Regions from separate parts of the Exiguobacterium sp. K1 genome, predicted to be linked through region 2. Evidence: riboswitches for the same ligand, from Rfam matches in the RefSeq annotation. Region 2 holds a riboswitch; the other holds the start of a gene.
What was found. Region 2 has a riboswitch for FMN ahead of ribD (bifunctional diaminohydroxyphosphoribosylaminopyrimidine deaminase/5-amino-6-(5-phosphoribosylamino)uracil reductase RibD). Riboswitches for the same ligand answer to the same signal wherever they lie in the genome.

Region 1 (15,635 bases), on a different contig from region 2:
AAGCACTTGATGAAGTGTCACAGATGATGGTCATGATTTTTGAATCGATGGATAACGAATACATGCGCGAGCGTGCAGCCGATGTCCGTGACGTTACAAAACGGACAATGGCCCACTTGCTCGGTATCACATTCGTTACACCGGCTCAAATCAATGAAGAAGTCATCATCATTGCAGAAGATTTAACACCTTCAGATACAGCACAACTCAACCGGAAGTATGCAAAAGGATTTGCTACGAACATCGGTGGACGGACTTCGCACTCGGCGATCATGTCCCGTTCTCTTGAAATCCCGGCTGTCGTCGGAACAAAAGTCGTCTTGACGGAAGTCAAACACGGTGATTTCTTGATCCTTGACGGAACAGAGGGTGACGTCATCGTCAATCCTTCAAGCGAACAAATCGCAGAATATGAAGAAAAACGTTCAGCGTACATCGCGCAAAAAGAAGAGTGGAAAAAACTCAAAAACGAAAAAACAGTCACTGCTGACGGACATCATGTCGAGCTTGCAGCAAATATCGGAACACCAAACGATGTTAAAGGTGTCCTTGAGAACGGCGCGGAAGCAGTCGGACTCTACCGGACAGAGTTCCTTTACATGGATGCGGAAACGTTCCCGACGGAAGACGAGCAGTTCACAGCATACAAAACGGTTCTCGAATCGATGGGCGATAAAAAAGTCGTCATCCGGACGCTCGATATCGGTGGCGACAAGGAATTGTCTTACCTCGATCTCCCGCATGAGATGAACCCGTTCCTCGGATACCGCGCGATTCGTCTTTGCCTCGATCAAACGGATCTCTTCCGGACGCAACTCCGTGCCCTTCTCCGGGCGAGCGCGTATGGAAAACTTGCTGTCATGTTCCCAATGATCGCGACACTCGAAGAATTCCGTGCAGCAAAAGCACTTCTTCTCGAAGAAAAAGCAAACCTTCAAGCAGAAGGTGTGACAGTTTCAGAAGACGTTGAAGTCGGTATGATGGTCGAGATTCCTTCAACAGCTGTCATGGCGAAGCAATTCGCAAAAGAAGTCGACTTCTTCTCAGTCGGAACAAACGACTTGATCCAATACACGATGGCTGCTGACCGGATGAATGAGAAAGTTTCATACCTCTATCAACCGTTCAACCCGGCTATCTTGAACCTCTTGAACAACGTCATCACAGAAGCACACAAAGCAGGCAAATGGGTCGGCATGTGTGGTGAGATGGCAGGAGAAGAACTCGCACTTCCAATCCTTCTCGGACTCGGACTCGACGAATTCTCAATGTCAGCTTCTTCAGTCCTTCGCGCACGTAGCCTGATGACTCGCTTGAACAAAGCAGAGTGTGAAGCAATCGTCGAACAAGTACTCGATATGGACACAGCGGAAGATGTCGTTAACTTCCTCAGCACAACGTTCGATATTAAAAAATAATCTTTTCTGACACGTCCCGTTTTGGGGCGTGTTTTTTTGCCGTGTTAACAAAGTCCTCTCTTTTCTTTATACTTCGTGCGGGAAATCGGATTAGTTTACGTCGAAATCATTCTATGCACTCGCTTTCCTCAGGCGAGACACAAGCCAGTTTTCCTGTAGGAGTCTCGTACATCGAATGATTTCGAACAACAAAAAAGGGAAGTGGATTTTGACTTCCACTTCCCTCTCTTCGGTTAATGCTTATCTAAATAGTTTTACCCACACTATAGTTCAACCACACTTTATGCTTGCTTTGTTTTCGGTCGTTCGCCCTGTCCTTCTTTTAACGTCGGGCGTTCATTGCCCATCAGGCAGACAAAGATGACACCGAGTACAGCCGGAATCAATGCCCACAGATAGACCGACGAAATCGATTCGGCAAGTGACGATTTGATTGCATTTGCTACTTCCGGCGGCATTTTCGCAAGGGCTGAAGCCGTCGGGAATTGTCCGCCGTCCGGTGCGTTTCCACCCGGTAACTGTTCACTGATCGTCGATGAGAAGGTCCGCGATTGGACGATTCCAAGGACCGTTACACCGAGCGTCATGCCGATCGTCCGGAACGTCGATCCCATTGATGTGGCTGCACCACGTCGTTGCATCTCAATCCCGTTGATACTTGCCAGGTTGAGTAACGAGAAGCTGAAGCCGACACCAAATCCTAAAATGATCATATAGATTGTGATGGCGGTGCGCGATGTTTCAAGCGACATCGTACTTAAGAGATACACTCCTAACAAGAAGAAGACCGCTGAGACAAGCATGACATTCCGGAATCCGTATTTATTCGGTAATCGTCCGCCGAGCTGGGCAGAGACGACGGATGCAATCAGCATCGGCATCAAGATCAGACCCGAGTTGGTCGCACTGCCCCCGAAGACACCTTGGACAAAAATCGGAATGAAGACACTGGCAGAGATGAAGACAAAACCGTAAAAGAAGGCTACGCCTTGTGTCGCAGCAAACAGTTGCCGTCTAAATAAACTGAACGTGATGACAGGATCCGCTGCCCGGCGTTCGATGAACCCGAAGACGATGAAGGCAACAATCGCCCCGCCAAATAAACCAAGAATTTGCGGTGAGTTCCACGCATAATCTTTTCCGCCCATTTCAAGGGCCAGCAAAAACAAAACAAGTCCTGCCACTAACGTCACAGCACCGGCATAATCGATTTTTTGCGTCCGGTGAATCGGTGACTCCTTGTAAAACAAAGAAACAAGGGCAAGCGCCAATAATCCGAGGGGAATATTGATGTAAAAGACCCAACGCCAGTTGATGGCATCTGTTAAGACGGCACCCAGCAACGGACCAAAAATACTTGAAATTCCGAAGACGGCCCCGAACAAACCACTGACTTTCCCACGTTTTTCAGGCGGGAAAATATCAAAGATGATGGTAAAGGCAATCGGCATTAACGCTCCGCCACCCAAACCTTGAATCGCACGATACACGGAAAGTTCAACAATCGAGTCTGCCATTCCACACAGGATACTCCCTGTGATGAACAGCAACATGCCGAATAAGAAGAATCGCTTCCGCCCGTACATATCACTTAACTTACCAAAGATCGGCATCCCCGCTACAGTCGCAATCATGTAGGCCGATGTGACCCACGCATATTGGTCGAAGCCGTTTAATTCGCTGACAATCGTCGGCATCGCTGTCGCAACAATCGTATTATCCATTGCTGCCACTAAAATCCCGATCAGTAATCCTAACACGACATAACGTGTTTTTGTCGAAGTCGTAGCCATCGACTCACCTCTTTCTTATCAAAAAATAGCTAATCTTCATAATAGCTTATTCATTGTATCATCATATGTGCAAAATCTCATCGTTGAATGTTCACGGAATACAAAAAAAAACACGACTCCAAAATCGGAGTCGTGTTCAGCATCCACTTCTTATTTAATGTCATACGAAATCTTTTCACCCGCTTCAACGGTTTTACCAACATCAACGGAGACTTTCCGGTCGCCGCTGTTCGTGACGATGATTGGTGTGAGCAATGATGGAACCAGTGGTCGGATTTGTTCCAGATCGACGTTCAATAACGGTGAACCTGGTTCGACCCGGTCGCCGGCTTTCGCCAACGCTTCAAATCCTTTTCCTTCGAGCGATACTGTATCAATACCGATATGAATCAGGATTTCATCCCCGTTATCGGCCAAAATACCAATCGCGTGTTTCGTTGGGAAGAACGTCGTGATTTCACCGGAAACAGGAGAAACGACATATCCTTCTGTCGGTTCGATGGCATAACCGTCACCCATCATCCGTCCGGAGAAGACTTGATCGGGTACATCATCAAGGGAACGAATCACACCGCTGAGTGGCGAGACATATCCTTCGCTCGGGACATAGGCACCATCTGTTCCGGCTAATCCGGACCGGTCATCTGTCCGGTTGTCCGTCCGTGCTTCCGCGCCTGTCGGAACCTGCGGAATCGGATCGGCTTCCGGTTTGGCTGGTGGTTGGTAATTCGGATCGTTCATGATTTCTGCCATCTCCGTTTTAATACCGTCCGATTTCGGACCGAAGATAGCCTGAACGTTGTCCCCGACTTCGAGGACACCGGCAGCACCCAACTGTTTTAAGCGCTCTTTATTGACACCGGATTTATCATTGACGGTAATCCGAAGCCGTGTGATACAGGCATCCAAATGTTTGATATTTGAAGGTCCGCCAAATGCCTGGAGAATTTCATACGGCAATTCACCGGCTGTCGCACCGGCTGTCGCCGCACCTTCCTGAATCGCTTCACGTCCCGGAATCTTCAAATCAAATTTCTTGATGACGAAACGGAAACCGAAGTAATAGATGACGGCAAAGACGAGACCGACCGGAATAACGAGCCACCAGGAGGTCCGGTTCGGCAGAATACCGAACAGCGTATAGTCGATCAATCCTCCGGAGAAGGTCATCCCGATCTTGACGTTTAAGATGTCCATGATCATGAATGACAATCCTGCAAATACTGCATGGACTGCAAACAGCAACGGGGCAACGAATACGAACGAGAACTCAACCGGTTCCGTAATCCCTGTCAGGAATGAAGTCAGGGCAGCTGAGAAGTATAATCCTTCAACTGCTTTCCGGCGATCTTTCGCAACCGTATGGTACATCGCAAGACAGGCAGCCGGAAGTCCGAACATCATGAACGGATATTTCCCGGTCATATACGTTCCGGCTGTAAACGGGACACCATCCTTTAACTGGGCGAAGAAGATCCGCTGATCCCCGTTGACAAGATTGCCCGCTTTATCGGTGTATTCACCGAATTGGAACCAAAAACTTGAATACCAGATATGGTGGAGACCAAATGGAATGAGGGAACGTTCGACTAATCCAAAGATGAAGGCAGATAACGTTTCGTTTGATTCGATGATGGTTTTTGAGAACGTATTGATCCCTGTTCCGATCGGCGGCCAAATATAGGACAGGGCAAAACCAGCGACTAAACTGAATAGCGCTGTAGCAATCGGTACAAATCGTTTACCGGCAAAGAATCCAAGGAAATCCGGAAGTTTAATCTTAAAGAATTTATTATAGCTGTACGCCGCAATCAACCCGGCGATAATCCCTCCGAACACCCCCATTTGCAGGGTCGGAATTCCTAAAACGGTCGCATACGATAAATCACTCGATTTTTGTGCTTCTGTAATCTTTTCAGGCGTAATCTGTAAAAATGAACTGATAACTTTGTTCATGATCAAGAATCCGACGATTGCGGCCAGTCCTGCGACCCCTTCACCGTTCGCAAGACCAATCGCAACCCCGACGGCAAACAGTAATCCTAAGTTGGCAAAGATGATATCCCCTGCATCCTGCATGACCCGCCAAATGACGACCAGTGCGTCATTTTCGAGAAACGGAAGATACTGCGTCAGATTCGGGTTTTGAAACGCCGTACCAAACGCCAGGAGCAACCCCGCTGCCGGTAGGATTGCGACCGGTAACATCAAAGCTTTACCGATCCGTTGCAATACACCGAACACATTTTTCCACATCAGTGATTTCCCTCCTTTTTTTGACCAAACTACTTACTTCATACCCTTAATGTTTCTTGCGCAAAACTATTTGTCTGATGTTTCTTTCCACAAAAAAAGAGCCTTCCCAAATTGGGAAAGCTCTTTTAAATATTAGACTGACTTTTCTTGTTTACGTGAGTTGATGACGGCTTGAATCTCAGATTTAATGTTATCTGATTTTGGTCCGTAGATGGCTTGAACGTTGTTACCAACTTCAAGTACTCCAGCCGCACCTAATTTTTTCAATTCGTTTTTATCAACTTTTGATTTATCAAGAACTTCAACACGAAGACGTGTGATACATGCGTCAAGGTGTTTGATGTTTGATTCAGAACCGAGTGCATCAAGGATACCAGCTGCGAGTTCAGAACCTTGTGCCATTGATGTCTCTTGTACTTCGTCTTCACGACCTGGTGTTTTCAAGTTGAACTTGCGGATTGCGAAACGGAATCCGACGTAGTAAACAACTGCAAGAACAAGACCGACGACGATAACGAGCCACCACTGCGTGCGTCCTGGAAGGACACCGAAGAGAAGGAAGTCAATCAATCCACCTGAGAATGTCATACCGATTTTAACGTTCAACAATTGCATTGTCATGAACGAAAGACCTGCGAAGACTGCGTGAACTGCGAACAAGATCGGAGCAACGAACAAGAATGCGAATTCGATTGGCTCTGTGATACCTGTCAAGAAAGCTGTAAGTGCTGCTGATCCAAGAAGACCACCAACGACTGCGCGACGCTCTGGGCGTGCTTCATGGTACATAGCAAGTGCTGCTGCAGGAAGACCGAACATCATGAACGGGAATTTACCAGTCATGAATGTACCAGCTGTCAATGCAACGTTATCTTTCAACTGAGCGAAGAAGATCGCTTGGTCACCGTGAACAACTGTGCCGGCTTTGTTCGTGTAAGAACCGAACTCGAACCAGAATGGTGCGTAGAAGATATGGTGAAGACCAAATGGAATCAATGAACGTTCAATGAGACCAAAGACGAATGCTGCAAGAGTCGGGTTTTTCTCCATCATGAAGTGGGAGAATGTGTTCAATCCGTCTTGAGCGAACGGCCAAACGAAAACAAGTACAAGACCTGCGAATAATGAAACAACTGCTGTAACGATTGGAACAAAACGTTTTCCTGCGAAGAATCCGAGGAACTGCGGCAATTCGAGATTATGATACTTCCCGTAGGCCCAGGCTGCGATTAAACCGATGATGATACCACCGAAAACTCCTGTTTGAAGTGTCGGGATACCGAGTACGTTAGCGTACCCTTGTCCGTTAGCGACCATTTCTGGTGTAACGCCGAGCCAAACGCTCATTGTTTTGTTCATGATCAGGAATCCGACGATGGCTGCAAGTCCGGCTGCGCCGTCCCCTGCTAATCCGATCGCGACACCGACCGCGAATAAGAGTGCTAAGTTACCGAAGATGATATCCCCGGCTGCTTCCATCAATTTTGCAACCTTGATGACTGCATCATTTTTTAAGAACTCGAGTTTTGACGTCAAGTTCGGATTTTGCATCGCGTTACCGAATCCAAGTAAGATCCCGGCAGCAGGCAAAATCGCAACAGGAAGCATCAACGCTTTACCAACACGTTGAAGAACAGCGAAAATCTGTTTGAACATGTGTGTTTCCTCCTTTTGATGTACGAGCTAAGAATAAGGAATAATACCAATGACAGGTCGAAAAAAGTCAGACATCTGACCGATTTTTACAGAAAAAAATCAGGCACGAGCGGATTGTAGACAAAATACACTTATCCCGTAAAAATAACGGAAATAAATTATCTTGCCCGACATCCCACTCATGCCTGATCGTATCAGTAACACGTAGTCCGTGCGGTCATTTACCTAAATCGTACTGCACTAAGCGTTGCAGATGCATCGTAAGATACGTCGCTTCACCGCGCGGTACCGCTTTCTTCAACTGACGTTCCATGATGGACATCAGCTCCCAAGCAGTATCATAGCACAGCGGATATTCTTCGCGCAATAGCTTTTCTACTTTTTCTGGCGCCTCTAGGTACTCCCCATTGGAAACCCTTTCAATCGCTGAACGCAAGTGCCGGATTAAACGCTTGTAATCCAGTGATTTCCGGTCGATTTTAATCTGTAATCGTTGTTCAATATGACTGGCAATCAATCCGACCAATTGATGATGCCGGTTCACTTCGAGGACATCTTTGAAGTTCGTCGCCGAGTGAATATGAAGGGCGATAAATCCTGTTTCGGCCGGAGGTAAATAAAAGTTCATCTCGGCACTGATGAATTCGACGATTTCTTCAGCGAGCGCATACTCTTCCGGATATAAGGCTTCCGTTTCCGCAAGAAACGGATTTGTGACTTCCATTCCCTGTTCGAGCCGCTTGAACGTAAACGTCAAATGGTCCGTCAGTCCGATATGAATGTGCTCGTCGACCCGTTTTCCGAATCGCGTTTCGATCATTGAAACGATCTCATTCATCAAAGCGATGAAGTTTTCATCCAGATGTCCGACAAGCGCCTTGTACTGCGCTTGCTCGTCTTTATCTTTTAACGTATACACTTTTTCCAATTTATCAAGATCCGTTAGTTGATCGCCTGGCTTCCGACCGAAGCCAATCCCTTTTGCGAGGATAATGACTTCCTGGTTGGCACCAGTCGAACAAATGACGACATTATTATTTAAGACTTTGATAACGTGGTACATTTGTTTATCCATTCGCTCTCAACCCTATCTGCTCTTACACATTTTTTTAAAGACACTGATTTTATTATAACGTGTTTTCACATACTAAAAAAGCCTACTCACTCAAGTAGACTTTAAAACATTTGGTAACCGCTCTTACGCAGGAAGCGAATTGACATTCCGGCGATGATGATTCCGGCAAGACCGGCAACGAACATCGTGATATCCGCCGTCTGCAGACCCATGATGCGTTCCCCGAGTTTCGGGATCGCTTCACGCGCATTCGTGAAGTAATCCAGTGTCGACTGATTATCAATCATCATGATGATGATAATCGGATACAGGACAAGCATGATCCACGTACTGCGTAACAACATGTTTAAGATAAAACCGATACTAAAGAACATGACGAGATATAGAACACTCCCGATCACGGCTTGAATGATATGCATAATGTTCCCCCTTTGAATCTCTTTTAGTATAACCGACAAAAAAGGCAAATGCACGAGTGTACATTTGCCTAAAACGTGAACTTAGAATTTACCTTTTTTGATGGCAAGACCAATCTTTTTAAGCTCAAGGAAATGTTTGTTGTCGATGACTTTTTTCATGAACGATGCGTTACGGCCGTAAATCTTCTTACCGAAGACCATTCCGATTCCATCTTTATGACCAAGTGAAGCGACAGTTCCTTTGTTTTCGTATGTGAATGTCGATGTTTGACGTCCACCGATGAGTGCAGCAATGTTTTCAGCCACTTTATGTGCCTGTTGTGTTGCGATTTGTGCTGTCGGCGGGTATGGGCGGTTTGAAGCCGGATCCATAACAGCTGAACAGTCACCGATCATGAAGACATTTTCATGTCCAGGAACGCGGAGGTCTTCTTGAACGACAACACGGTTACGCATTGCTTCAAAACCAGACGCTGCAACAACAGGGTTACCGCTGACGCCACCAGTCCAGATGATTGTGTTCGCTTCGATTGTTTCTGTTGTATCCCCTTGGAGCGGTCCGAATGTAACGCTGCCCGGTCCACATTCCTTGATGCCGTTACCGAGTTTAAACTCGATGCCTTGGCGCTCAAGCCATTTGTGTGCGTAGTTTACGAGATCTGCATCGAATCCAGGAAGAACAGTCGGTGCAGCTTCGATGTTGACGACACGAACGAGTTCGCGCGGGATGTCATATTGTTTGCACAGTTCAGGAATCCGGTTGACGAGCTCACCCATGAACTCGATACCCGTGAACCCAGCGCCACCGACGACAATCGTCAAGAGTGAACGGTTTGTTGAACCTGTCGTTTTGTACTCTGCGAATGAGTAGTCGATGTGCTCTTTGATTTTACGGACACTGTTCAATGAACTGATTGTTAGAGCGTTCTCTTTCAATCCTTTGATGCCGAATGTTTCAGGAACTCCGCCGAGTGCCACGACGACATAATCGTAAGGGACTGTTCCACCGTCGACGAGTTTCACCGTGTTGCTTGCTGTATCGACTTTTTCGACGATTCCTTTAACAAGCTTGACGCGTGAAGGGTTGATGACATCGTTGATATAGATACGTGCTTGTTCAGCAGACATCGTACCTGCTGCTGGTTCATGTAGCCACGTTGTTTGGTAATGGTAATCGTGTTTGTTGATTAATGTGATGTTGGCTTGGTCGACGCCAAGTTTCTTTTGAAGGTTGACTGCTGTGATCAATCCACCGTAGCCGGCTCCAAGAATAACAATGTTTGGTGTGTTCATGTTCTGATACCCCTTACGCATAATAGTTTTGTTGTGATTTTCTTCACATTCAATTGCAGATAAATGCTCAAAAACTTTGTTCAAATAATGTTCACACGTCTATACGTTTATTGAACCATTTTCTATCATAGATTGCAAAGGGAAATTATGCAAACCCAAAAAAATGTGAGATGTCCCGTACTTGCAACATCGAACCCTACTTCCTATATAATAGAGGTATCCAATTTTAGGAGGGACTCAGATGCACCAACCATATGATGTCACGATTATCGGGGGCGGTCCGGTCGGGCTGTTCACCGCGTTTTATTCAGGCATGCGTCAAATGAAGACGAAAGTCATTGAAAGTCTGCCGCAACTCGGCGGACAGCTGGCGACGCTCTACCCTGAAAAATATATATACGATATTGCCGGCTTCCCGAAAGTCAAAGCCCAGGACCTGGTCGACCGTCTGCTGGAACAGGCAAATGAATTTGATCCGACGTATGTGCTCGGCGAAACCGTTCTTGCATACGAACGCCTGGATGATGGACTGATCCGTCTCGTCACGAACAAGGGTGAACATTATACGAAAACCGTCATCCTGACAGCCGGGAACGGTTCATTTGCTGCCCGTCCCCTCGGTGTCGCGGACGCAGAACGATTTGAAGGCAGTAACTTACACTACTTCGTCAACGAGATGGACCGCTTCAAAGATCGCCAGGTCGTCCTGCTCGGCGGCGGTGATTCCGCAGTCGACTGGTCGCTGATGCTCGAGCCAATCGCGAAATCCGTCACACTCGTTCACCGACGCGATAAATTCCGCGCCCATGAGCATACGGTCGAATTGTTGCATAACTCGTCTGTCAATGTCATGACACCTTATACCCTTGAATCCGTCACCGGAGAAGACAGTATCGAGACGCTGACATTCAAACATGCCGAAACGGATGAAGTGATTGTCGTCGGTGCCGATGATGTCGTCTGTAACTTTGGTTTCGTCTCATCACTCGGACCGCTTAAAGAGTGGGAGGTCGAATTCGAACGGAATTCCATCCGTGTCAACTCGAAGATGGAAACTGCGATTCCCGGCGTATTTGCCTGCGGCGACATCGCGACGTATGACGGTCGTGTCAAATTGATCGCGACCGGTTTCGGAGAAGCACCGATTGCCGTCAACCAGGCGAAGTTGCTTGTTGATCCATCAGCCCGCCATCCGCAACACTCAACCAGTCTGTTCGAAAAAGTGAAAAATCATTAAGTGATCACGAACAACAGCGTCCCTTCGATTTCGGAAATCGAAGGGACGCTGTTTTTTGGGCTTATGCGTTGGATACGGGATCGAGTGTAATTCGGTACGTCCACTCACTCAGCTGTTTCCCACCCCGCTCGATGGTTTTTTCGGAAACGAGTCGTCCGCCGAAACGTTCGTAAAAATGACGGGACGGGTTATCTGCCAGCACACTTACCATGCAAGACGAGAAGCCTTTCCGCCTGAGATCTTCCAACACGTGATCAAACAACCGTTTACCGGTTCGTTGCCCCTGATGGCTTTTCAACAGATAGAGCGCGTACAGCTCTCCCTCCGTCGCATCATTTTCCCTGTTTGGTCCGCCGTTCGCAAAACCGACGATTTCGTTTGTCTGATCAAGTGCCACGAAAACCGGACCTTCGGCAAGACTGTTCCGCCAACCCGGTTCCCGCTTCTCCGCAGATAACTGATCGAGATATGCATCCGGAATAATCGTCCGATATGTTTCCCGCCAAGATGCGACATGAATCCGGGCAATCGCAGCAGCGTCTTCCATGTCGGCTCGTCGAATCGTTAAAAATCCGGTATTCATAGTGGAATGATAAATCGCCGGACCCGTGTTCCATCTTCTTTGATGTAAGATTCGATTTCTTGACCACCGTTTGTCAAAATGACACGACCGGATGCGGTGTTATCCGCACTACAGGTGATCAAGACGGAGGCAAGTCCCCGCTTTCGCGCAAATTCAAGCGCTTGCCGTAATCCTTCCGTCGCATACCCCTTATTGCGCGCACTCGGTCGAATGCCATAACCGATATGCCCTCCGACTTGTTGCAATTGATCGTTTAGATCATGCCGGAAATTGACTGCACCGACAATCGTTTCCCCGTCATACAACCAATACGTCGAGTGGGTCACCCAGTTCGTCGGGGCCACCCGTTCCTCTTGTTCCTGTTCTTCCAAAAAATCCTCCAACGGCAGAAACGTTTTACTGACGACACTCGGAACGATGCTTTCACCGGATTCTTGCCACTCTGATACATAATCAAGGTATTCCGGTTCCAAGTGCAGCGATGGTTTAATTAAGGTAATCATTTGTGGTTCCGGACCTCCTCTTCAATCAAACGATCAAGCCAGTCATCAACATGTTGGAAGATATATCCTGCTTGTTTGGCTGCCGTCGTATCCATATAGAAATCGTGATCCGGTGCAAGCGGTGACGGCTCTTCGCCTGTCGTCTCAAACCGTGATGTCGTTCCTGCCACGTGATCAATCTTATCCATTAAGTCCTGAATCGATAATACGCCGTCACTCGCGGCATTAATTGGTCCTGTCATCGTCGAACGGCCGCACCACTCGAGGAAAGCTGCAGCTTCATAACTCGAGATATATCCCATCTTCGCATACAGATTTTCAGCGATGACCGGTTGATCGGCTAGTGCCCGTTTGACATGAAAGATCAGCCGCTCCGTGTAATCATCCGGTCCGAGGACAACCGGGAAACGAACGGCAATGACCGGGAAAGTCGCCCGTTGGAAGAAATAACTTTCCGCCTGACGTTTTCCTTCGCCGTAATCATGTTCTTTTTCGAGATCATATTTCCCGGGAAACGGATTATAGGACCGCTCGGAAATGTTTGTCCCGCCCTGCTCATAGACCGACATCGTCGACGTCAGAATGTAACGCCCGACTTTCCCTTCGAAGGCATCGACCGCAAGCTTCGCCTGATACGGATTAAAACAAATATTGTCATAGATGATATCCCAGTTTTGACTTCCAAGATCCTTCATTGTACTGCTTGATGTCCGGTCCCCTTTAAAAAATGTCAAGCCCTTCGCGACAGGCGGCGTATGTTCCCCACGCGTGACAATCGTCACATCATCCCCCGATTCCGCGAGCCGTAATGCCAACCGTCGACCAAAGTAGCGTGTTCCACCGAAAATCAGTACCTTTCGCATCGATAGTCCTCCCTCATCATAGCGTGCTAACGTTCCTGTTAGTCCTTCTCCATCTCTATTGAAAAGTCCTGTCAATCGCTCGTGAAAACAAAAAAATCGCAGACGGCAATCGTCTGCGATACAAGTCATTTCATTAACAGCCGCCCGGTGTGCCGGCATTCGTCGCCGTTCGGAACGACGTCCCGCAACCGCATGTCGCGATTGCATTTGGATTCGTAATCGTGAATCCGCCTCCGAGCATGGATTGTTTATAATCTACTTCCAGTCCTTTAACGACCGGATAATCTTTTTGATCAACGATGACTTTGACTCCGTGTTGCTCAAAGGTCAAGTCCGTCTCTTTTTCACTGTCAAACCCCATGCCGTAGGAGAGACCACTGCATCCGCCGCCTTGGACGAGCATGCGCAGATTTTGTTCATCGTCCGGCGCCTGCAACATCATTTCTTTGACTTGCAGTGCGGCCGCTTCTGTTAAATGAATCATGTCATCACCTTCCCTTTTTTATTAGTATACGCAATTTTAAGGGGAATCGAAACCTAGTTGCTTGAAACAATCTTGAATTCGTTGTATAAATAAGTTGTATTAAAAAAAATTAAATCGTTCCATCTTCAGGGCAGGGTGAAATTCCCGACCGGCGGTAAACAGGCGATTCGCCTGAAGCCCGCGAGCGAATAGGGCGCTATTTGCTGATTCTGTGTAACTCAGGAGCCGACAGTATAGTCTGGATGGGAGAAGATGGCGGCATGTTTCTTTCTTGAACCGATTTTGCAAAAATCGTTCAGGCTTAGTTTACTGCGGACTTCTCCCCCATCGAACACTTCGATGGGGGTTTATTTTGAACGCAGACATGCCAATACTTCATCGAGAGGAACGAGCAAAAGGAGATTATACTCGTATGAAACGCACACAAAAAATGGTCACATTATCGATGTTAGGTTCAATTTCATTTGTTCTTATGCTACTGAATTTTCCGCTTCCGTTTTTACCGAACTATTTGAAGATCGACTTCAGTGATGTTCCTGCTTTGATCGCCGCAATCATGTTCTCACCTGTTGCCGGCGTCATCGTCGAAGCACTCAAAAACGTCCTGTACTACATCTTCCGCGGAAGTGGTGTTCCGGTCGGTGAGCTTGCCAACTTCGCAGCTGGCGTTGCCTTCATTCTTCCGGTCAGTTGGTTCTATCATAAAAAGAAATCGACAAAAGGTCTCGCAACCGGTCTTGTCGCAGGTACGATCACGATGGCACTCGGTCTTGCCATCCTCAACTATATCTTGATTCTTCCAGCGTACGCTTGGTTCTTCGGTATGGACTACATGCTTGACCCTGCCGTCAAGTGGACGACGATTACAGCCGGTATCTTACCGTTTAACATCATCAAGGCGATGTTCATCTCAGCACTCTTCATCCCGCTGTTCCTGAAACTAAAACCTTGGATGACACGTCGTCAACAAACTGTCTAAGTCCGAAGCCGCGCCCGCTGACAGACACAAATCCCCGGTCTCTTGTGAGACACGGGGATTTTTTTAGAGCTCGTTTTCTTCGATTTTCTGATAAATCTTTTCAAGCAGTTCTTCCGGTGTCTCCCCGACAACAGTTTCTCCATCGACGAGACAAAAATGGTCAAGCGAACAAATCCCGCAATAACCGAGGCAACCATATTCGACGACATCGACATTCGGGTCCCGTTCGAGCTGTTGCATGACGACCTGAGTCCCTGTCGCTAAGTTACTGATACAAAATTCAATAATCGGATTCACTTTTTTTCCTCCTTCAGGCAGGAATTATCTTTCCTCATGTCGTATTATACAAGGTCAGACTGATTTAGGGGAACTAAGGGGGATTTTAAGTTATGAAGCAACTGGTTGTTTTAGGTGGCGGATATGGTGGCATGCGGATTTGTGAACGATTCAAGGATGAAGATGTCGCTGTGACGCTCGTCGATCGTTTACCGTACCACGCGTTAAAAACAGAGTATTATGCACTTGCTGCCGGAACATTGTCGGACCGGGATGTCCGGATCGCGTTTCCGGAAGGGGAACATCTCTCATATAAGTATGGACATGTCGTAAAGATTTCACCAGAGACGAACTCCGTTCATCTGCAAGACGGAACGGAATTGTTTTATGATGATTTGATCATCGCCTTAGGTTGTGAAGATAAATACCATAACATACCGGGGGCACAAGAGTTTACTTACAGCATCCAGACACTCGAAGAGTCACGGAAAACACAACAGGCGATTTGCGGACTTTCACCCGGTGCGATCGTTTCCATCGTCGGAGCCGGATTATCCGGAGTCGAGCTCGCGAGTGAACTGCACGAAAGCCGGAAAGATTTGAAAATTCGCCTATTCGACCGGGGACCGTCCGTTCTGTCCTTCCTCTCGGATAAAGTGTCGACCTACGTCCAGGAATGGTTCGAGGAGCATGACGTCGAAGTCATCAATAACTCGAACGTCACCTTCGTCACGGCGGATGATGTTCAAAACGGGGATGACGCCTATCCATCGAACTTAACGATTTGGACAGCGGGTACG
Region 2 (15,635 bases):
GCTTCAACCCGATCAAGGACTCGATTCTCCATGAAAACGAGACGGCAAAACCATACATCAACATCATCGCGACCCGGACGGAAGACAAAGACAAAAAGACGCTCAAGAAAATCGCCTCGCTGTACCAGCAGGATGACGTCGCCGCCTTCATCAAAAAAGAGTACAAAGGCAGCACGATCCCAACGTTCGTCCCTCTCAGCGATATCGGAGAATAACCAAAAACCAAAAGGAGCGTGACCCAAATGACGATTCAGACGATACGGGAAAACCTGACACAAACGATTGAACAGGATATTGAACAAAAACGCGAGTCGTACCTCGAGACAAGCCACCGGATTCATGCGACACCCGAGATTGGAAATGAAGAATATTTTGCGTCACGTCATCATGCGGAACGGCTGACGGCGGAAGGATTTACAGTCGAACTTGGTGTCGCGGGACATGAGACGGCATTCCTCGCCCGGAAAGTCTCGGATAAACCGGGAGCGACCATCGCTTTTCTCGCTGAATATGACGCGTTACCGGGGATTGGTCATGCCTGCGGGCACAACATCATCGGCACGACGAGTGTCGCGGCAGCGATCGCGCTCAGCAAGGTCATCGATGAAGTCGGAGGAAGTGTCGTCGTCCTCGGGACACCGGCGGAAGAAGGCGGACCAAACGGAAGTGCGAAAGGCAGTTTCGTCAAACATAATCTGCTGACAGGGATTGACGCGGCTTTGATGGTTCATCCATCCGGACAGACCCGGATCACCGGTTCGTCGCTTGCCGTCGATCCGCTCGATTTTGCCTTCACCGGCAAACCGGCACACGCGGCGGCTTCACCGGAAGAAGGGATCAATGCGCTTGACGCCGTCATTCAATTGTTTAACGGGATCAACGCGTTACGGCAACAGTTGCCGAGTGATATCCGGATTCACGGCATCATTACGGATGGCGGAGATGCGCCGAACATCATTCCCGAGTACGCGAAGGCCCGCTTCTTTATCCGGGCGACGACACGCGAACGGCTGAACGCGGTGACGAAGAAAGTCAAAGCGGTTGCCGAAGGGGCGGCCCTTGCGACCGGAGCGACGCTTGAGGTCATTGCCTTCCAAAATGAGGTCGATAACCTCCTGTTCAACCGGACGTTTGACGAGATTTTCCGGGAAGAAGCGACGGCACTTGGTGAAGACGTCAAGACGGACGAACGGCCGGGACTCGGTTCGACCGATGCCGGAAATATCAGTCAAGTCCTGCCGACGATCCATCCGTACATCAAGATCGGAGCCGATGATTTAGTGGCCCATACCGAAAGTTTCCGGGAGGCGGCAAAATCGGAACAGGGCGACGAAGCCTTGATTACGGGAGCCAAAATTCTGGCGCGGACGGGATTACGTCTGCTGACGGATGATTCGTTGCTTGGCACGGTCAAACAGGAGTTTCACGACCGGAAAAACGGATACTTGGCGTAACCGGAACAGATAGAAGTATGGACTTCCCCACCGGATCTTTTCATGATGACAGGTCGGGGAATCCATACTTTTTTTCCGGCCTCGCGAAAAAGAATACAAATTCTTTTTTGTATTTTAAAATAACCTGTGCTAGTCTTGACCTGTACAACTGAATAACCAGTTCTTCGGGGTAGGGTGAAAATCCCAACCGGCGGTGATGCGATTTTTAAATCGACGAGCCCGCGACCCATAGTGTACGCACTATGGCTGACTTGGTGTGATTCCAGGGCCGACGGTAAAGTCCGGATGGGAGAAGAACGAAAAAATGTGCTTGAAACCATTTTCTGAAAAAATCTGTTCGGAAAAAGGTCTATTTCTGTATGCTTTTAACAGAAAACAAGACGTTTCTTTCGTGACCCTTCAATCATGACGCCCTGCAAATGCAGCGGCGTCTTTTTTTTTGAAAGGAGCGAAAATATGAATAATCGAATGCATCAGGCGATGCAATTGGCACGGATGTTAAACGGACAAACCAGTCCGAATCCGAGTGTCGGTTGTGTCATTACGAAACATGGAAAAGTGCTTGGCTTCGGCGCCCACCGGTTTGCGGGTGGACCGCATGCGGAAGTCGAAGCGTTAAACATGGCAGGAGAGGCGGCGCGTGGTGCCGATCTCTACGTGACGCTCGAGCCGTGTAACCATCACGGCAAGACACCACCCTGTACGGAAGCGATTTTAGCTGCCGGCATCAAGCGGGTGTTCGTCGCGACCGAAGACCGTCATGCGATCGTCGCCGGACAAGGCATCAAGCGCCTGCGCGACGCGGGACTGACGGTCGAAGTTGGACTGCTCGAAGACGAAGCCGTTCGCTTTTATACACCGTTTTGGCAAAGTCTCAAGCGTAACCGCCCTAACGTCACCGTTAAAGTCGCACAAAGTTTAAACGGAATCGTCACGACAGGTGAACAACGCTTTATCACGTCAGTTGCAGCACGAGAAGTTGGACGCGAGCTGCGGGCGACACACGATGCCATTCTCGTCGGAAGTGAGACGGTATTGGTCGATGATCCCGCGTTGACATTACGGACGGAAGCAGGACCGGAACCGATCCGGATCGTCGTCGACCGGCGCGGACGTTTGCCGGAAACGGCCCAAATTTTCCGCGACGGCCTCAATACGACATACTGGCTGACGGAACAACCGCGTGTCTCCGCTCAATCGAACGTCACGGTTCTCGTCGGCACGTATGCGACGCCAGAGCAGATTTTAGAGACGCTCTATGGACAAGGCATTCGCAGTGTATTGATCGAAGGCGGACCGACGATTCAGTCGGCGTTTTTAGAAGCCGACCTTGTCGACCGTCTTGAGGTCTATCAAGCGCCATCCGTTCTAAAGGGAATGCCGGGATTAGCAAGTGCTGTCGAAATTGAAGACCGGTTTGATTTAACGGCTGTCGCACCAATCGGACAGGATGTCCACCTGCGCTACGCGCGGAAAGGAGACGGATCATGTTCACAGGATTGATTGAAGAAGTCGGAACGCTCAAACGAAAAGTTCCGCGACCGAATGGTCTGGCGCTTGAAATTGAAGCGCGGCATGTACTCGAAGGAACGAAAATCGGTGACAGTATCGCGGTTGACGGGATTTGTTTGACGGTCACGGCGATGACGGAGACGGGCTTTACGGCGGACGCCGTGCACGAAACGATTCGGGCGACGTCTCTTCAGACCTTACGGGTCGGCACACCGGTTCAACTCGAACGGGCGATGCCGGCAGACGGCCGGTTTGGCGGTCATTTCGTCAGCGGACATATCGATGGAACGGCTCGGTTCTTAAGCCGGCGCCCGGACGGTGAAGCGATGGAATACCGGTTTGAGACCGGTGACTGGCGTAAGTATTGTATTCCGAAAGGTTCGATTGCGATTAACGGAACGAGCCTGACGATTCAGCACATCGAGACAAACAGTCTGACCATCTCGTTGATTCCGCATTCGCGGCAGGTGACGACGTTCGACCGGTTGCAAAGCGGATCGCTCGTCAATATCGAGTGTGATTTAATGGCAAAACATCTGTATCACTTTACGCAGCAGGAACAAAAGACGGATTGGTCGGCATTTTTAGGAGGCGGAGCAGGATGAACGGATTTGATCTTGTAGAAGAAGCGGTGGAAGACTTAAAACACGGACGTCCGATCATCGTCTGTGATGATGAAAATCGGGAAAATGAAGGAGATCTGATTCTCCTCGCGGAACATGCGACACCGGAACAGATCAACTTCATGATCACGTACGGGAAAGGACTTGTCTGTGTTCCGGTCAGCCCGCAACTTGCAGCACGCCTTGAGCTGAACCCGATGACGGATGTCAATACCGATCCGCACGGGACGGCATTTACGATCAGCATTGATCATGAAGACGCGAAGACCGGCATCAGTGCCGCGGAACGTGCTTTGACGATTCAACGGATGCTGACGGACGGGCCTAAACAATTCAAACGTCCCGGTCATATCTTCCCTTTGATTGCAAAAGAGGGCGGCGTTCGCGAACGACGCGGTCATACGGAAGCCGGTGTCGATTTGGCACGGCTTGCGGGAAGTGCTGAAGCAGCCGTCATTTGCGAAATTATTCTCGAGGACGGAACGATGGCCCGTGTGGATGATTTGCTGACGTATAAAGAAGTCCATGGATTGAAGATGATTACGATTGATGCGCTTGTTGCCTATCTTGAACGTCCGGTCCGACGGGAAGCGGACGTCCTGCTTCCGGCGGTGCATGGCGCATTCCGGATGCTCGGTTATACGACGCCCGATCAAAAAGAGCATGTGACCGTTTTATCAGGAGAGACGGAAGACGGGATGCTCGTTCGGCTGCATTCCGAGTGTCTGACGGGAGATGTCTTCGGTTCGAAACGGTGTGATTGCGGTCCGCAACTCGACGCGGCACTGGAACGGATTGGTCAGGAAGGCGGAGCCGTTCTTTACTTGCGGCAGGAAGGACGCGGGATCGGTTTGATGGCAAAACTGAAAGCCTATGAGTTGCAGGAACAGGGGCTCGATACGGTCGAAGCAAATCATGCGCTCGGCTATGCGACAGACTTACGCGATTATTCCGTTGCCGCCGCTATGTTGCACGATTTGGGAGTCACGAAAATCCGTCTGATGACAAATAATCCTGAAAAACAGCAGACGCTCGAAAACGAAGGGATCACAGTGCTTGAACGGGTTCCGCTTGAAATTGCGCCGATTCCGGAAAACAAACAGTATCTGCAGACGAAACAAACGAAACTCGGGCATTTGCTCGACATCCAAGGAGGAAACTAACATGGTATTCGAAGGATTTTTAACAGGTGAAGGACTGCGCGTCGCGATCGTCGCAGCACGATTCAATGAATTGATCACATCAAAATTAGTCGGTGGAGCGAACGATGCGTTCCGTCGCCATGGCGTCGCGGCGGACGCTGTCGACACGGCGTGGGTACCGGGAGCGTTCGAGATTCCACTCGTCGCGGAAAAGCTTGCGAAAAGCGGGAACTATGACGCTGTCATCACACTCGGGGCCGTCATCCGCGGAGCCACTTCGCATTATGATTATGTCTGCAACGAAGTCGCGAAAGGGGTCGCCGGCGCCTCACGGGAAACAGGCGTGCCGATTATCTTTGGTGTTCTGACGACGGATTCGATCGAGCAGGCTGTCGAACGGGCGGGAACAAAAGCCGGTAACAAAGGATATGAAGCGGCGGTTTCTGCGATTGAAATGGCCAACTTACTGCGCACCATTTAATGAGATAACTGAGTCTTGAGACCTGTTTCTTCACGGAACAGGTCTCTTTTTTCTTGATGGCGCAGGACTTCGCTGACATCATCCCTAATCAAAAGAGAAAGACTGTTCGCAAAGGGAGGAAACGATCCATGGGTGGCGTGAATAAATCGTATTATCTGCCTGGAATCGTCGGATTCATTGCGGGATATTATATTTGGCTCCTTGTTTTTAATCAGCAATCAGAATGGGTGTCTTGGGGAAGTAACTTATTCTCGATTTTCGGCTGTCTGTTCGCGACCATCCTGCTGGTTCGGGCGCAACGGAATCCGAATCAGCAGGAAGGGCGGTTTTTTCTGTACCTGGCCTTTGGAATCGGCAGCTATCTGATTGCGGAAATCATCTGGTTGACCTATGAAAACATCTTAAAAGTTGAGGTGCCGTTTCCCGGAGTGTCCGACATATTTTATGTTCTCCAGTCGGTCTTCTTTTTAGTAGCGTTCTTGCACTTAATTCACCGGCACGTTACGAAAAATCGGTTGCTCAGCTTCATTTTTGATATTGCCATCGTCATGACGGTAGCGGTCACCTATAGTTGGTATTTCTTGATCCGGCCGTTATTTGATACACCGTTTACATCACACGCCGAAGTGATTTTAGCTTTTGCTTATCCGTTGTGCGACATCGTTTTGTTATTTTGTATGATCAGTATTTATTATCTGTTCGAGAAAAAAGAGTGGTACGAACGGCGGCGCATGTTTCAGTTTCTATTTGCCGGACTGTTACTTCAGGTTGGGGCGGACACGTTATTTGTCTATATGACGACGGTCAGTGGAGACAGTGCGATCCGGTTAATTGACCCGTTATTTATCCTCGGATTACTGATGGTCGGTGTCTCGGGGCATATCGTTAGTCCGGTAGATTCAAAAGAAGACAGACAGTCGAAACAACGGATAAAAGTGCAGGTCGGAAAGTTATTTTTACCATATTTACTGGTTATTCTGCTGTTTTTGACGATGGCCTTCTATGCGCGTCGGGACGAAGCCTTAAACGGGTTGATGATTGGTTGTGCTGTCACGATTCTTCTGATTTTAGTCCGCCAGATTCTAATGATTTTAAGTCACCAGGAACTGATTCAGGAAATTCATGAAAAGGCGGATGAGCTGGAAGTCAGTGAAGAACGCTACAAGTCGTTGTTCACGTACCATCCGGATGCCGTCTATTCCCTTGATCTGAAAGGACGGATTGAGAGCGCGAATCCGTCTTTTGAAAAATTAACGGAGCAGCATGCGGAAGAGTTAGTCGGTAAAACGTATCGTCAGTTCACGACATGGCAACAGACGTCGACAGACAAGGCGACAGCACAGCAATTTGAAACTGTTTTCCAAAAATCCGGCGGTCCGGATGTGTTGCTGAACGTAACCAACATTCCGATTCGCGTCCGGGACCGGTTCGTCGGAATGTACGGGATTGGTCAGGATATCACGACAATTAGGGAAAATGAATTAAAGATTCGCCGGCTTGCCTATTATGATCATTTGACCGGTGCCATCAACCGGACGTACTTTGAAGAAGTATTACACCATTTAATTGAAACGGAACAAGCCGATGAGACGATCGTCCTCTGTTTCATTGATCTCGACGACTTTAAACTCGTCAATGATTCGTTTGGTCACCATGTCGGGGATCAGTTACTGATTCAAGTGGCAAAACGCCTCCAAGAAGCCGTCGAACCGGACGATCTCGTTGCCCGGCAAGGAGGAGACGAGTTTACTGTCATCCTGCGGAATGTCACGTCGGATGATCAGGCGAGATGCCGTACGGCTCGTCTGCTGGATGATTTAAAACGAACATATGCGATTGAAGGAATCGAATTGATTTCCAATCCGAGTATTGGAGCGGTCAGCTGCCGGCGGACGTCGGGAAAACATGTCGTGACGTTATTGAAGCAGGCCGATCTTGCGATGTATCAGGCGAAAACGGGTGGCGGCAAATCTATTATCTTCTTTGAAGATATTGCCGAAAAAGCGTCCTACCGCTTGCGACTCGAGTCGGAGCTGCCGATTGCTATTGAAACCAATCAGTTGATTTTACATTATCAGCCGCAAGTCGATACGGTCACGTACAAGATGGTCGGCGTTGAAGGACTGATCCGCTGGAATCATCCGGAACTCGGAATGATTACACCAAACGATTTTATTCCGATGGCGGAAGAAGCCGGCATGATTATCCGGCTCGGGGAATGGGTGTTACGCGAAGGATTTTTACAGGCAAAACAGTGGCAGGATGACGGTCTGAACTTAAAAGTCGGACTCAATGTTTCGATGCAACAGTTTCATCATCCGACGTTCGTCCTGACGTTGATTCGGCTGGTCGAAGAAACAAAAGTCGATCCGACCCGGATTGATCTTGAAATCACGGAAGTCTCAGCCGCTGAAGACATCGAAGAGACCGTCTTGACGATGAATCGTCTGAAGGACCTCGGCTTCACGATTTCGATTGATGATTTCGGAACCGGTTACTCGTCCTTATCGCGGTTGGCGGATTTCCCGATCGACACACTAAAGATTCCGCGTGAGTTCGTCGAAAAAATCCAGCCGGCAACGACCGGTTACTCGATGATTTCGTCCATCATTCACTTAGCGAAGTCGCTTCATCTTGAAGTCATCGCCGAAGGTGTCGAGACACTTGAACAGGTCAACGTCCTGAACCGGTTGGAATGCTCGCGGATGCAAGGGTATTACTTTGGCCGGCCGATGCCGGCAGAACAAATCCCGGCTCTTTACTAAAAAAGAAGACGATCCTTTCCGGTAAAACAGGAAGGGATCGTCTTTTGGTCTTTTAGCATTATAAGCGCAAAGAAAGGGACGAACCTTTTCCAAGGACATCACGTTTCGCGCTGAGGACATCACTCGTCAACAACTCGACTGATGTGAGCGGTTGTTCGATGATGAAGCCGAAGTTTCCGCGTCGTGTCTCGCCGGGAGCGTATGTCGCAGCAAGCGACTCGAGGTAGACATCGTCCTGCAGTGTCTTCTCGGTTGTCGCATCGAGCTTAAAGTGAGCGACCGGGTTAAACGTAACCGGCTCGGCGCCTCCGTTCGTGATCGTCACACGCGTCTTGACGAGATCAAAGGATTCGTCATGGGTGAAGCCGTGGAAGAAATCAATCATCCCGTAACTCGGCCGGGCATGGAACACTTTCACTTCTTCGACTTTCATCGTGATCGGTCCGATCGTGCGTGTAATGCCTGGGCGGACAAACTGTTTTAACGTCAATTCGCCTTTAGCGTCGGTAACCGATGCATCGACTTTCGTCAGTTTCCGGTCATCCGGCAGTTGCGGGTTCGGAACATATGCGGCAGACTTCTCGATCGATACCGGTGTCTCCTGTTTCGGGGCCGACTTTTCTGACGACTTCTCTTGGACGGTGTCTGGCATAGTGCCGCAACCCGAAAGAATCGTCCCGAGCATCAAGGCAGCAAGTATCTGTTTCATGGAAAGTCTCCTTATTTCTTCGACTTCAGTAAATCGAAGATGATTTTGGCATGATCCGTATTATCGACTTGTCCGGCAAACCGTTCTTTCGCTGGACCAAACGCATAGACAGGAACGTCTTCACCCGTATGTCCGCATGTCGTCCAACCGGTGTGCGAACGTTCATTGAAAATGGCTTCGATTGCATTATCGACATCAAGCAGTTTCTTCGATTCCGCAGCACGTGTAACGGACTCGATTTCGTCTTCCGTCAAGGCAAGTTTCTTTTGATCGATATAGGTCGTCAACGTTTTTTTGACATCGGCACCTTCGATGATTTTTGCTGCCATGAAGTCCGGTGTCTTCTTCGCCGCCTTGATCGGCTCGGCGAACCAGTTATAGATACCATCCGCTCCAATCGAGTAACCGCCGGTCGAATGGTCGGCCGTCGCCACGACAAGCGTGTGCTTGTCTTTTTTGGCAAAGGCGATTGCCGCTTTGAAGGCACGTTCGAAGTCTTCCATCTCGCTCATGGCACCGACGATGTCATTGTCATGACCGGCCCAGTCGATTTGACTTCCTTCCACCATCAGGAAGAAGCCTTTTTTGTTTGAATCAAGTCGTTTGATGGCGGAATTCGTCATCTGTTCGAGTGACGGAACGGATGATTCCCGGTCGATGCGTTTCGGCAGACCACCGTCCGCAAACAGACCGAGGACCTGTTTGTTTTTATCCGCCTGCATTTGATCCAGATTCGTGACGTAGCTGTAACCGTCTTTCTTAAACGCTTTCGTCAAATCGGTATCCGGACGGACGAAGTTTGATTTCCCGCCTCCGAGCAGGACGTCGATCTTATGTTTACCGTTGACCCGCTCCTTGAAGTAGTCGTCCGCAATCGCATTCATGTTTTTCCGGTTCTCATCGTGCGCGCCGAATGAAGCCGGTGTCGCGTGTGTAATTTCGGATGTCGCAACAAGTCCCGTCGATTTTCCGCGTTCTTTCGCTGCTTCAAGGACCGTCTTGACCTCTGATTTATCATTGTCGACGGCAATCGCGGCATTATATGTTTTGACACCGGACGACATCGCCGTCGCGGCGGATGCGGAATCCGTGATGTTTTGCTCCGGGTCTTCCGGATAGGTCATCTGTTGTCCGACGAGATATTGATCAAATGCCGTTTTTTCCGCGACCGGCGTCGAAGGATCATTTTTTAAGTACCGGTGGGCTGACGTATACGAGACACCCATCCCGTCCCCGATCAGGAAGATGACATTCCGGATTTCCGGTGATTTTGCATGTTTCGTCTTAGCCTCAGCGTCGTTCATCGAGACCATCGTACTTAAGGAAAGGGTCGACAAGGCAAGAATGGGAATGATTCGTTTTAACTTCATGGATTGTTCCTCCTTCAGGAAAATAAATAAATAGTTTAGTATCGGATCAGATCTACAGGACTAACTTTAGCGGTAGAGTGTAAAACGAACATTTGAGGGATGTAAAGTTTTGTTAAGAATCAAACAGAAAACTTTACGTCGGACAGGAAGGTCGATGAGTAAAAAACAGTCAGAACGGTAATAAGATAAGAAATGGTTTTGAAACATTTTTCAGTGACAGCTCGTAAAGAAAGATAATCAATTTCAAGGAGGAATGACGATGAAGAAGACAAGGTGGATGACAGTCGGTCTCCTCACGGCAACAATTGGGCTGGCAGGGTGTAATGACCAGACGATAGAAGATGGTCAAGGAGAGAACGGATCGAAACAGCTTTCGAATACGGAGTTGCTGAAAAAAGCATCCAGTGCCCAAGAGAACATCAAGTCGTTTCATATGGACAGTGACATGACGTCTGAAATTGGCGGAATGCCGATGAGTCAGAAGGTTTCGGCAGACATTATCCAAAAACCAATGACGATGCATCAGAAAATGACGATGAAAAATGCGGAAGATGGCACTGACGTAGACACAGAATTGTATTTAGTCGATGACAAAATGTATATATCACAAGCTGGGCAATGGTTAGTTCAAGATACGGCAGAACTAGGGGATATGTTGAAAAACATGGAGACATCAGCCTCAACTGAACAAAGTCTGAAGCTGCTTAAAAAATATAAAGATAATTGGACGATGAAAAAAGAGGGCGATGTCTATCAAATTGATGTTGATCTAAAGGGCGATCAACTAAAAGCATTCATGAAGGATTCGCTCGAACAGTCGGGACAACTCGCGCAGATGAAAGATGTCATGGATCAAGTCGATTATAAAAAGATGGAATACTCGATGACGTATGATGCCAAAACGTATTATCCAAAAACACTGGATATGGAAATGGCGTTTGAGATTCAAGAAGGAACAGAATTTACGATGAAAAACGAATCCGTATTCTCGAAATTTAATGAGATCCAGTCGATTGAGTTGCCGAAAGAAGCTAAAAATGCACAGGAATTGCCGAACGGTAATCAATAAAAAAGCTGATTTACCTAAAGAAGCAATCGTCTCCGGGATTACTCCGGACGGATGATTGCTTTTTAATGAGCAATAAAAAAATATAAGAATATAAGGGGACAATCGTCTGCGCAAAAAATTAATCATTGACAGTTATCTGTAAATTCTGAAAAGATAGAAAAGTGCATAGCAAATCGAAGGAGGGGATTGGAATGGGAACATCGTTCAGTGAATGGATTAGCACGGTATCGGATTTCGTCTGGGGTCCACCGTTGCTTATCTTTTTGGTCGGTACGGGGATTTACTTGACGATACGACTTGGATTCATTCAGATCATCAAACTTCCGTATGCCTTGAAACTGGCATTCACGAAACATCAGGACGATACGTCGGAAGGGGATATCAGTCATTTTCAAGCTTTAATGACGGCACTGGCAGCGACGGTCGGTACGGGAAACATCGTCGGAGTTGCGACAGCCGTCGTCCTCGGGGGACCGGGCGCGATTGTCTGGATGTGGTTGTCCGGGTTGTTCGGGATGGCGACGAAGTATGCCGAGGCGATTCTCGCCGTCAAGTACCGTGTTGTCGATGAGAAGGGACAGATGGCCGGGGGGCCGATGTACTATCTCGAGCGGGGATTAAAACAAAAATGGCTCGGTGTGTTGTTTGCTGCGTTTGCATCGCTCGCCGCTTTCGGAATCGGAAACGGTGTGCAGACGAACTCTGTTGCACTCGCAATGAAATCGACGTTTGACGTGCCGTTGTATGTAACGGGGATTGTCCTGATGGTGGCGACGGGGGTTGTCATTCTCGGTGGGGTCAAATCAATCGGGAGAGTCGTCAGTTACTTTGTACCGTTCATGATTTTCTTTTATGTCGGAAGCGGACTCCTCATCATGGTCATGAACTTTGATCTGATTCCGGGAGCACTCGCGACGATTTTCAGCAGTACGTTCTCGAACGAAGCGATTACGGGTGGTGCCATTGGTGCCGCGATTCGTTACGGGGTCGCGCGCGGAGTCTTCTCGAATGAAGCAGGTCTCGGTTCTGCACCGATTGCCGCCGCTGCTGCGAAAACGGATTTCCCGGGACGGCAGGCACTCGTCTCGATGACACAGGTTTTCCTTGATACACTTGTCGTCTGTTCGATGACCGGATTGACGCTTGTCATGGGTGGCCAGCTCGATAAAAAGCTCGAAGGGGTCGAATTGACGACCGCCAGCTTTGAAGTCTTCCTTGGACCGGCCGGGAAGTATATCGTGACGATTGGTCTTGTCATGTTCGCCTTCTCGACCGTCCTCGGATGGTCCTACTACGGAGAAAAATCGATCTATTACCTGTTTGGTCAAAAGTCGATTTTACCGTACCGGGTTCTGTTTGTTCTCGTCGCGGGACTTGGGGCGATGACGACGAACTTGAATATGGTCTGGGCGATTTCCGATGTTTTCAACGGACTGATGGCCATTCCGAACTTGATCGGTTTGATTGGTCTGTCCGGTGTCGTCATTGCGGAAACAAGGCTGTTCCGGGAACAGCTGAAACGGGAGCAAGCTAACCGGCGGGTGTCCTAGAGATCACTTCATCTAAACAAAACCCCGCATTCTCAGTTGGAGAGTGCGGGGTTTTGTATGTTCAAACCGTCCGGTACAGCATGACGGATTCGTATGGTCGTAAGACAAGCTGTCCGGATTTCTCTGAAACATCCGGATAGTTCTGAATCAATACCTGATGATCGAGCCACTCGTCCGGTAACGTGAACGGACGGTCCGTGCCGTAAAAGTTAGACAGGACGAGAACTTGTTCGTCGTCGGTCGTCCGTTCGTACGCCCAAAGTGAGAGATCGTCAGGTGTCAGAAGCCGGTAACTTCCGTTCGTCAAGACGTCATATTGTTTGCGTAGTTGAATCAGCTTTTTGTAATGATAGAAGACCGAGTCCGGGTCGGCGAGGGCCGCTTCGACATTGATCGAGGTATGGTTTTCAGGAACCGGAATCCACGGTGTCGCCGTCGAGAAACCGGCGTGTGGTGAAGCATCCCACTGCATTGGTGTCCGGGCATTATCGCGGGATTTCTGACGGATGGCTGCCAAAATGTCTGCTTCCGTTTCCCCAAGCGCCGCTTTTTCGGTATACGCGTTCAGTGTCTCGACATCCCGGTAATCGGTCAGGTCCGTGAAGTCCGGATTCGGTGTACCGATTTCCTCGCCCTGATAGATGTACGGTGTTCCTTGCAAACCGTGCAACGTCGTCGCGAGCATCTTCGCACTTTCGATCCGGTAGACGGTATCGTCACCGAACCGGCTGACGACACGGGGCTGATCATGATTACACCAGAAAATCGCATTCCAGGCATTTCCCTGCATTCCGACCTGCCAGTCGGAGATAATCCGTTTCAGCTCCAGGAAATCGAACGGCGCCGCCGTCCATTTCTCCCCGTTCGGATAATCGACTTTCAGATGATGGAAGTTGAACGTCATCTTCAGCTCCTGCTCATTCAGATTCGAATAACGGAGGCAATGATCAAGTGTCGTCGATGACATCTCACCGACGGTCATCAAGTCGTGACCGGCAAAGACACGTTGATTCATCTCCTGCAGATAGTCGTGGACACGCGGACCGTCCGTGTAGTGTTTCCGTCCGTCACCGGTCGGGTCATTGGCGAAACTGTCGTCTTTTGAAATCAAGTTGATGACATCGAGCCGGAAACCGCGGACACCTTTATCACGCCAGAAGCACATCATCTGATAGACAGCTTCCCGGAGTGCCGGGTTTTCCCAGTTGAGATCGGCCTGAGTTTCGTCAAACAGATGCAGGTAATATTTGCCGGCCACCTCGTCAAACGACCAGGCAGGTCCGCCGAATTTCGATACCCAATCCGTCGGTTCGTCCCGCCAGATGAAGTAGTCGTGGTAGGGGCTATCCGGATGTCGTCCTTGCCGGAACCACTCGTGATCGGTCGAACAGTGATTGACGACGATATCCATCATGACGGATAACTGGCGTTTACCGGCTTCCGCAATCAATTGATCGAAGTCTGTCATCGTGCCGTAAGACGGATCAATCGCATAATAGTCACTGACGTCATAGCCGTTGTCGCGTTGTGGTGACGCGTAGACCGGTGTCAGCCAAAGATAATCGACGCCGAGCTCTGCCAAGTAATCGAGTTTTGCGGTCACGCCGCGTAAAGTGCCGGTCGGTTTGCCTTCCGGACTGTAAAAACTTTTCGGGTAGATTTGATAGACGGCGGATTTACGCCAGTCAGTTGTCGTAAGGGTCATATCAGGTCACACCTTTCTAAAACTTAAGCTGCCTCTTTGAGTGCCGCTTTGCGGGCACGTTTGGTCGAGACATAATGGAACAGGAACGTACAGACGATCGGAACGATGATCGCGATAACCATTCCGATGATGAACGACAGAATCGATCCCGGAACAATCGAGATGAACGCCGGAAGACCACCGACACCGATGGCCGGTGCGAGTACACCGCTGACCGCAATGAAGGAAGACGCGATCGCTGATCCGACAAGTGCCGCGTAAAACGGATACTTGAACCGGAGATTGACCCCGAACATGGCAGGTTCGGTGATACCGAAGTAAGCCGAGATGGCCGAAGTCGATGCCATGTTTTTATCATTGACGTTTTTCGCAAGGAACAGCATCGCAAGTGTCGCTGACCCTTGGGCGATATTCGAGATGGCAATCATCGGCCAGATGAATGTTGTCCCGCTTTGACCGATCAATTGTAGATCGACCGCGATGAACATATGGTGCATCCCCGTAATGACGAGTGGGGCGTAAAGCGCACCAAACAATAGAGCGCCGAGCAATGGAACAGCTTCAAATGTATTAACGACGCCGATCGTAATCCAGTCCCCGATTTGGCGCGTGAAAGGACCGATGACGGCAAGGGCAAGAAACCCTGTTAACGTAATCGTCGTAATCGGAACGACAAGGAGTTGAATCGCATTTGGAACACGATTTTTCAACCAACGTTCGATTGTACTTAAGACGTAAGCGGCAGCGAGGACAGGTAAAATCTGTCCTTGATAGCCGACTTTTTCGATTTCGAATAAGCCGAGGATATTGAATGTCGGAATGTCGCCTTTGAGGGCACTTTGTCCATAATTCCAGGCATTGAGAAGATCCGGATGGACGAGCATCAGTCCCATGACAATCCCGAGGATTTCACTGCCGCCAAAGCGTTTCGTAGCGGACCAGCCGACCAGGGCCGGCAGGAAGACGAAGGCTGTGTTCGCCATCATGTTGATGAGATCCCATAAGCCCTGCAGGTTCGGATACCGTTCGATCATCGTCTTGCCGCCAAACTCGATGCCGAACAGATTGTTGATTCCCATTAACAGTCCGGCGACGATGATGGCCGGGATGATTGGCATGAAGACATCAGAAAAGACTTTAATCAATTTTTGGAACGGATTCATCTTGGAGGCGCCGGACGATTTAACGTCGGCGATCGTCGTTGCCTGTAAGCCGGTCAATTGAATGAATTCAGCGTACACACGGTCGACGTCAC

Region 1: linked by a shared signal. The riboswitch ahead of N7U64_RS00025 (ECF transporter S component) and the one ahead of ribD (bifunctional diaminohydroxyphosphoribosylaminopyrimidine deaminase/5-amino-6-(5-phosphoribosylamino)uracil reductase RibD) in region 2 are both predicted to bind FMN.

The regions. Positions count from the first base shown of each region.
Region 1 is NZ_JAOTIT010000001.1:1,052-16,686, reverse strand. It holds gene ptsP (phosphoenolpyruvate--protein phosphotransferase) at 1-1,418, shown strand, start outside; gene N7U64_RS00080 (MDR family MFS transporter) at 1,700-3,211, opposite strand; gene ptsG (glucose-specific PTS transporter subunit IIBC) at 3,362-5,467, opposite strand; gene ptsG (glucose-specific PTS transporter subunit IIBC) at 5,600-7,123, opposite strand; gene glcT (glucose PTS transporter transcription antiterminator GlcT) at 7,341-8,198, opposite strand; gene N7U64_RS00060 (YuiB family protein) at 8,300-8,617, opposite strand; gene N7U64_RS00055 (NAD(P)/FAD-dependent oxidoreductase) at 8,699-9,910, opposite strand; gene N7U64_RS00050 (NAD(P)/FAD-dependent oxidoreductase) at 10,152-11,147, shown strand; gene N7U64_RS00045 (GNAT family N-acetyltransferase) at 11,209-11,730, opposite strand; gene N7U64_RS00040 (GNAT family N-acetyltransferase) at 11,727-12,233, opposite strand; gene N7U64_RS00035 (NAD-dependent epimerase/dehydratase family protein) at 12,230-13,096, opposite strand; gene N7U64_RS00030 (HesB/IscA family protein) at 13,230-13,580, opposite strand; FMN riboswitch at 13,698-13,838, shown strand; gene N7U64_RS00025 (ECF transporter S component) at 13,993-14,559, shown strand; gene N7U64_RS00020 (YuzB family protein) at 14,623-14,856, opposite strand; gene N7U64_RS00015 (NAD(P)/FAD-dependent oxidoreductase) at 14,949-15,635, shown strand, end outside.
Region 2 is NZ_JAOTIT010000002.1:363,135-378,769, reverse strand. It holds gene N7U64_RS07170 (MetQ/NlpA family ABC transporter substrate-binding protein) at 1-215, shown strand, start outside; gene N7U64_RS07165 (M20 family metallopeptidase) at 243-1,454, shown strand; FMN riboswitch at 1,611-1,755, shown strand; gene ribD (bifunctional diaminohydroxyphosphoribosylaminopyrimidine deaminase/5-amino-6-(5-phosphoribosylamino)uracil reductase RibD) at 1,911-2,957, shown strand; gene ribE (riboflavin synthase) at 2,942-3,571, shown strand; gene ribB (3,4-dihydroxy-2-butanone-4-phosphate synthase) at 3,568-4,752, shown strand; gene ribE (6,7-dimethyl-8-ribityllumazine synthase) at 4,754-5,212, shown strand; gene N7U64_RS07140 (EAL domain-containing protein) at 5,341-7,977, shown strand; gene N7U64_RS07135 (DUF4352 domain-containing protein) at 8,036-8,686, opposite strand; gene N7U64_RS07130 (alkaline phosphatase) at 8,698-10,056, opposite strand; gene N7U64_RS07125 (DUF6612 family protein) at 10,316-11,125, shown strand; gene N7U64_RS07120 (sodium:alanine symporter family protein) at 11,317-12,675, shown strand; gene treC (alpha,alpha-phosphotrehalase) at 12,737-14,380, opposite strand; gene treP (PTS system trehalose-specific EIIBC component) at 14,404-15,635, opposite strand, start outside.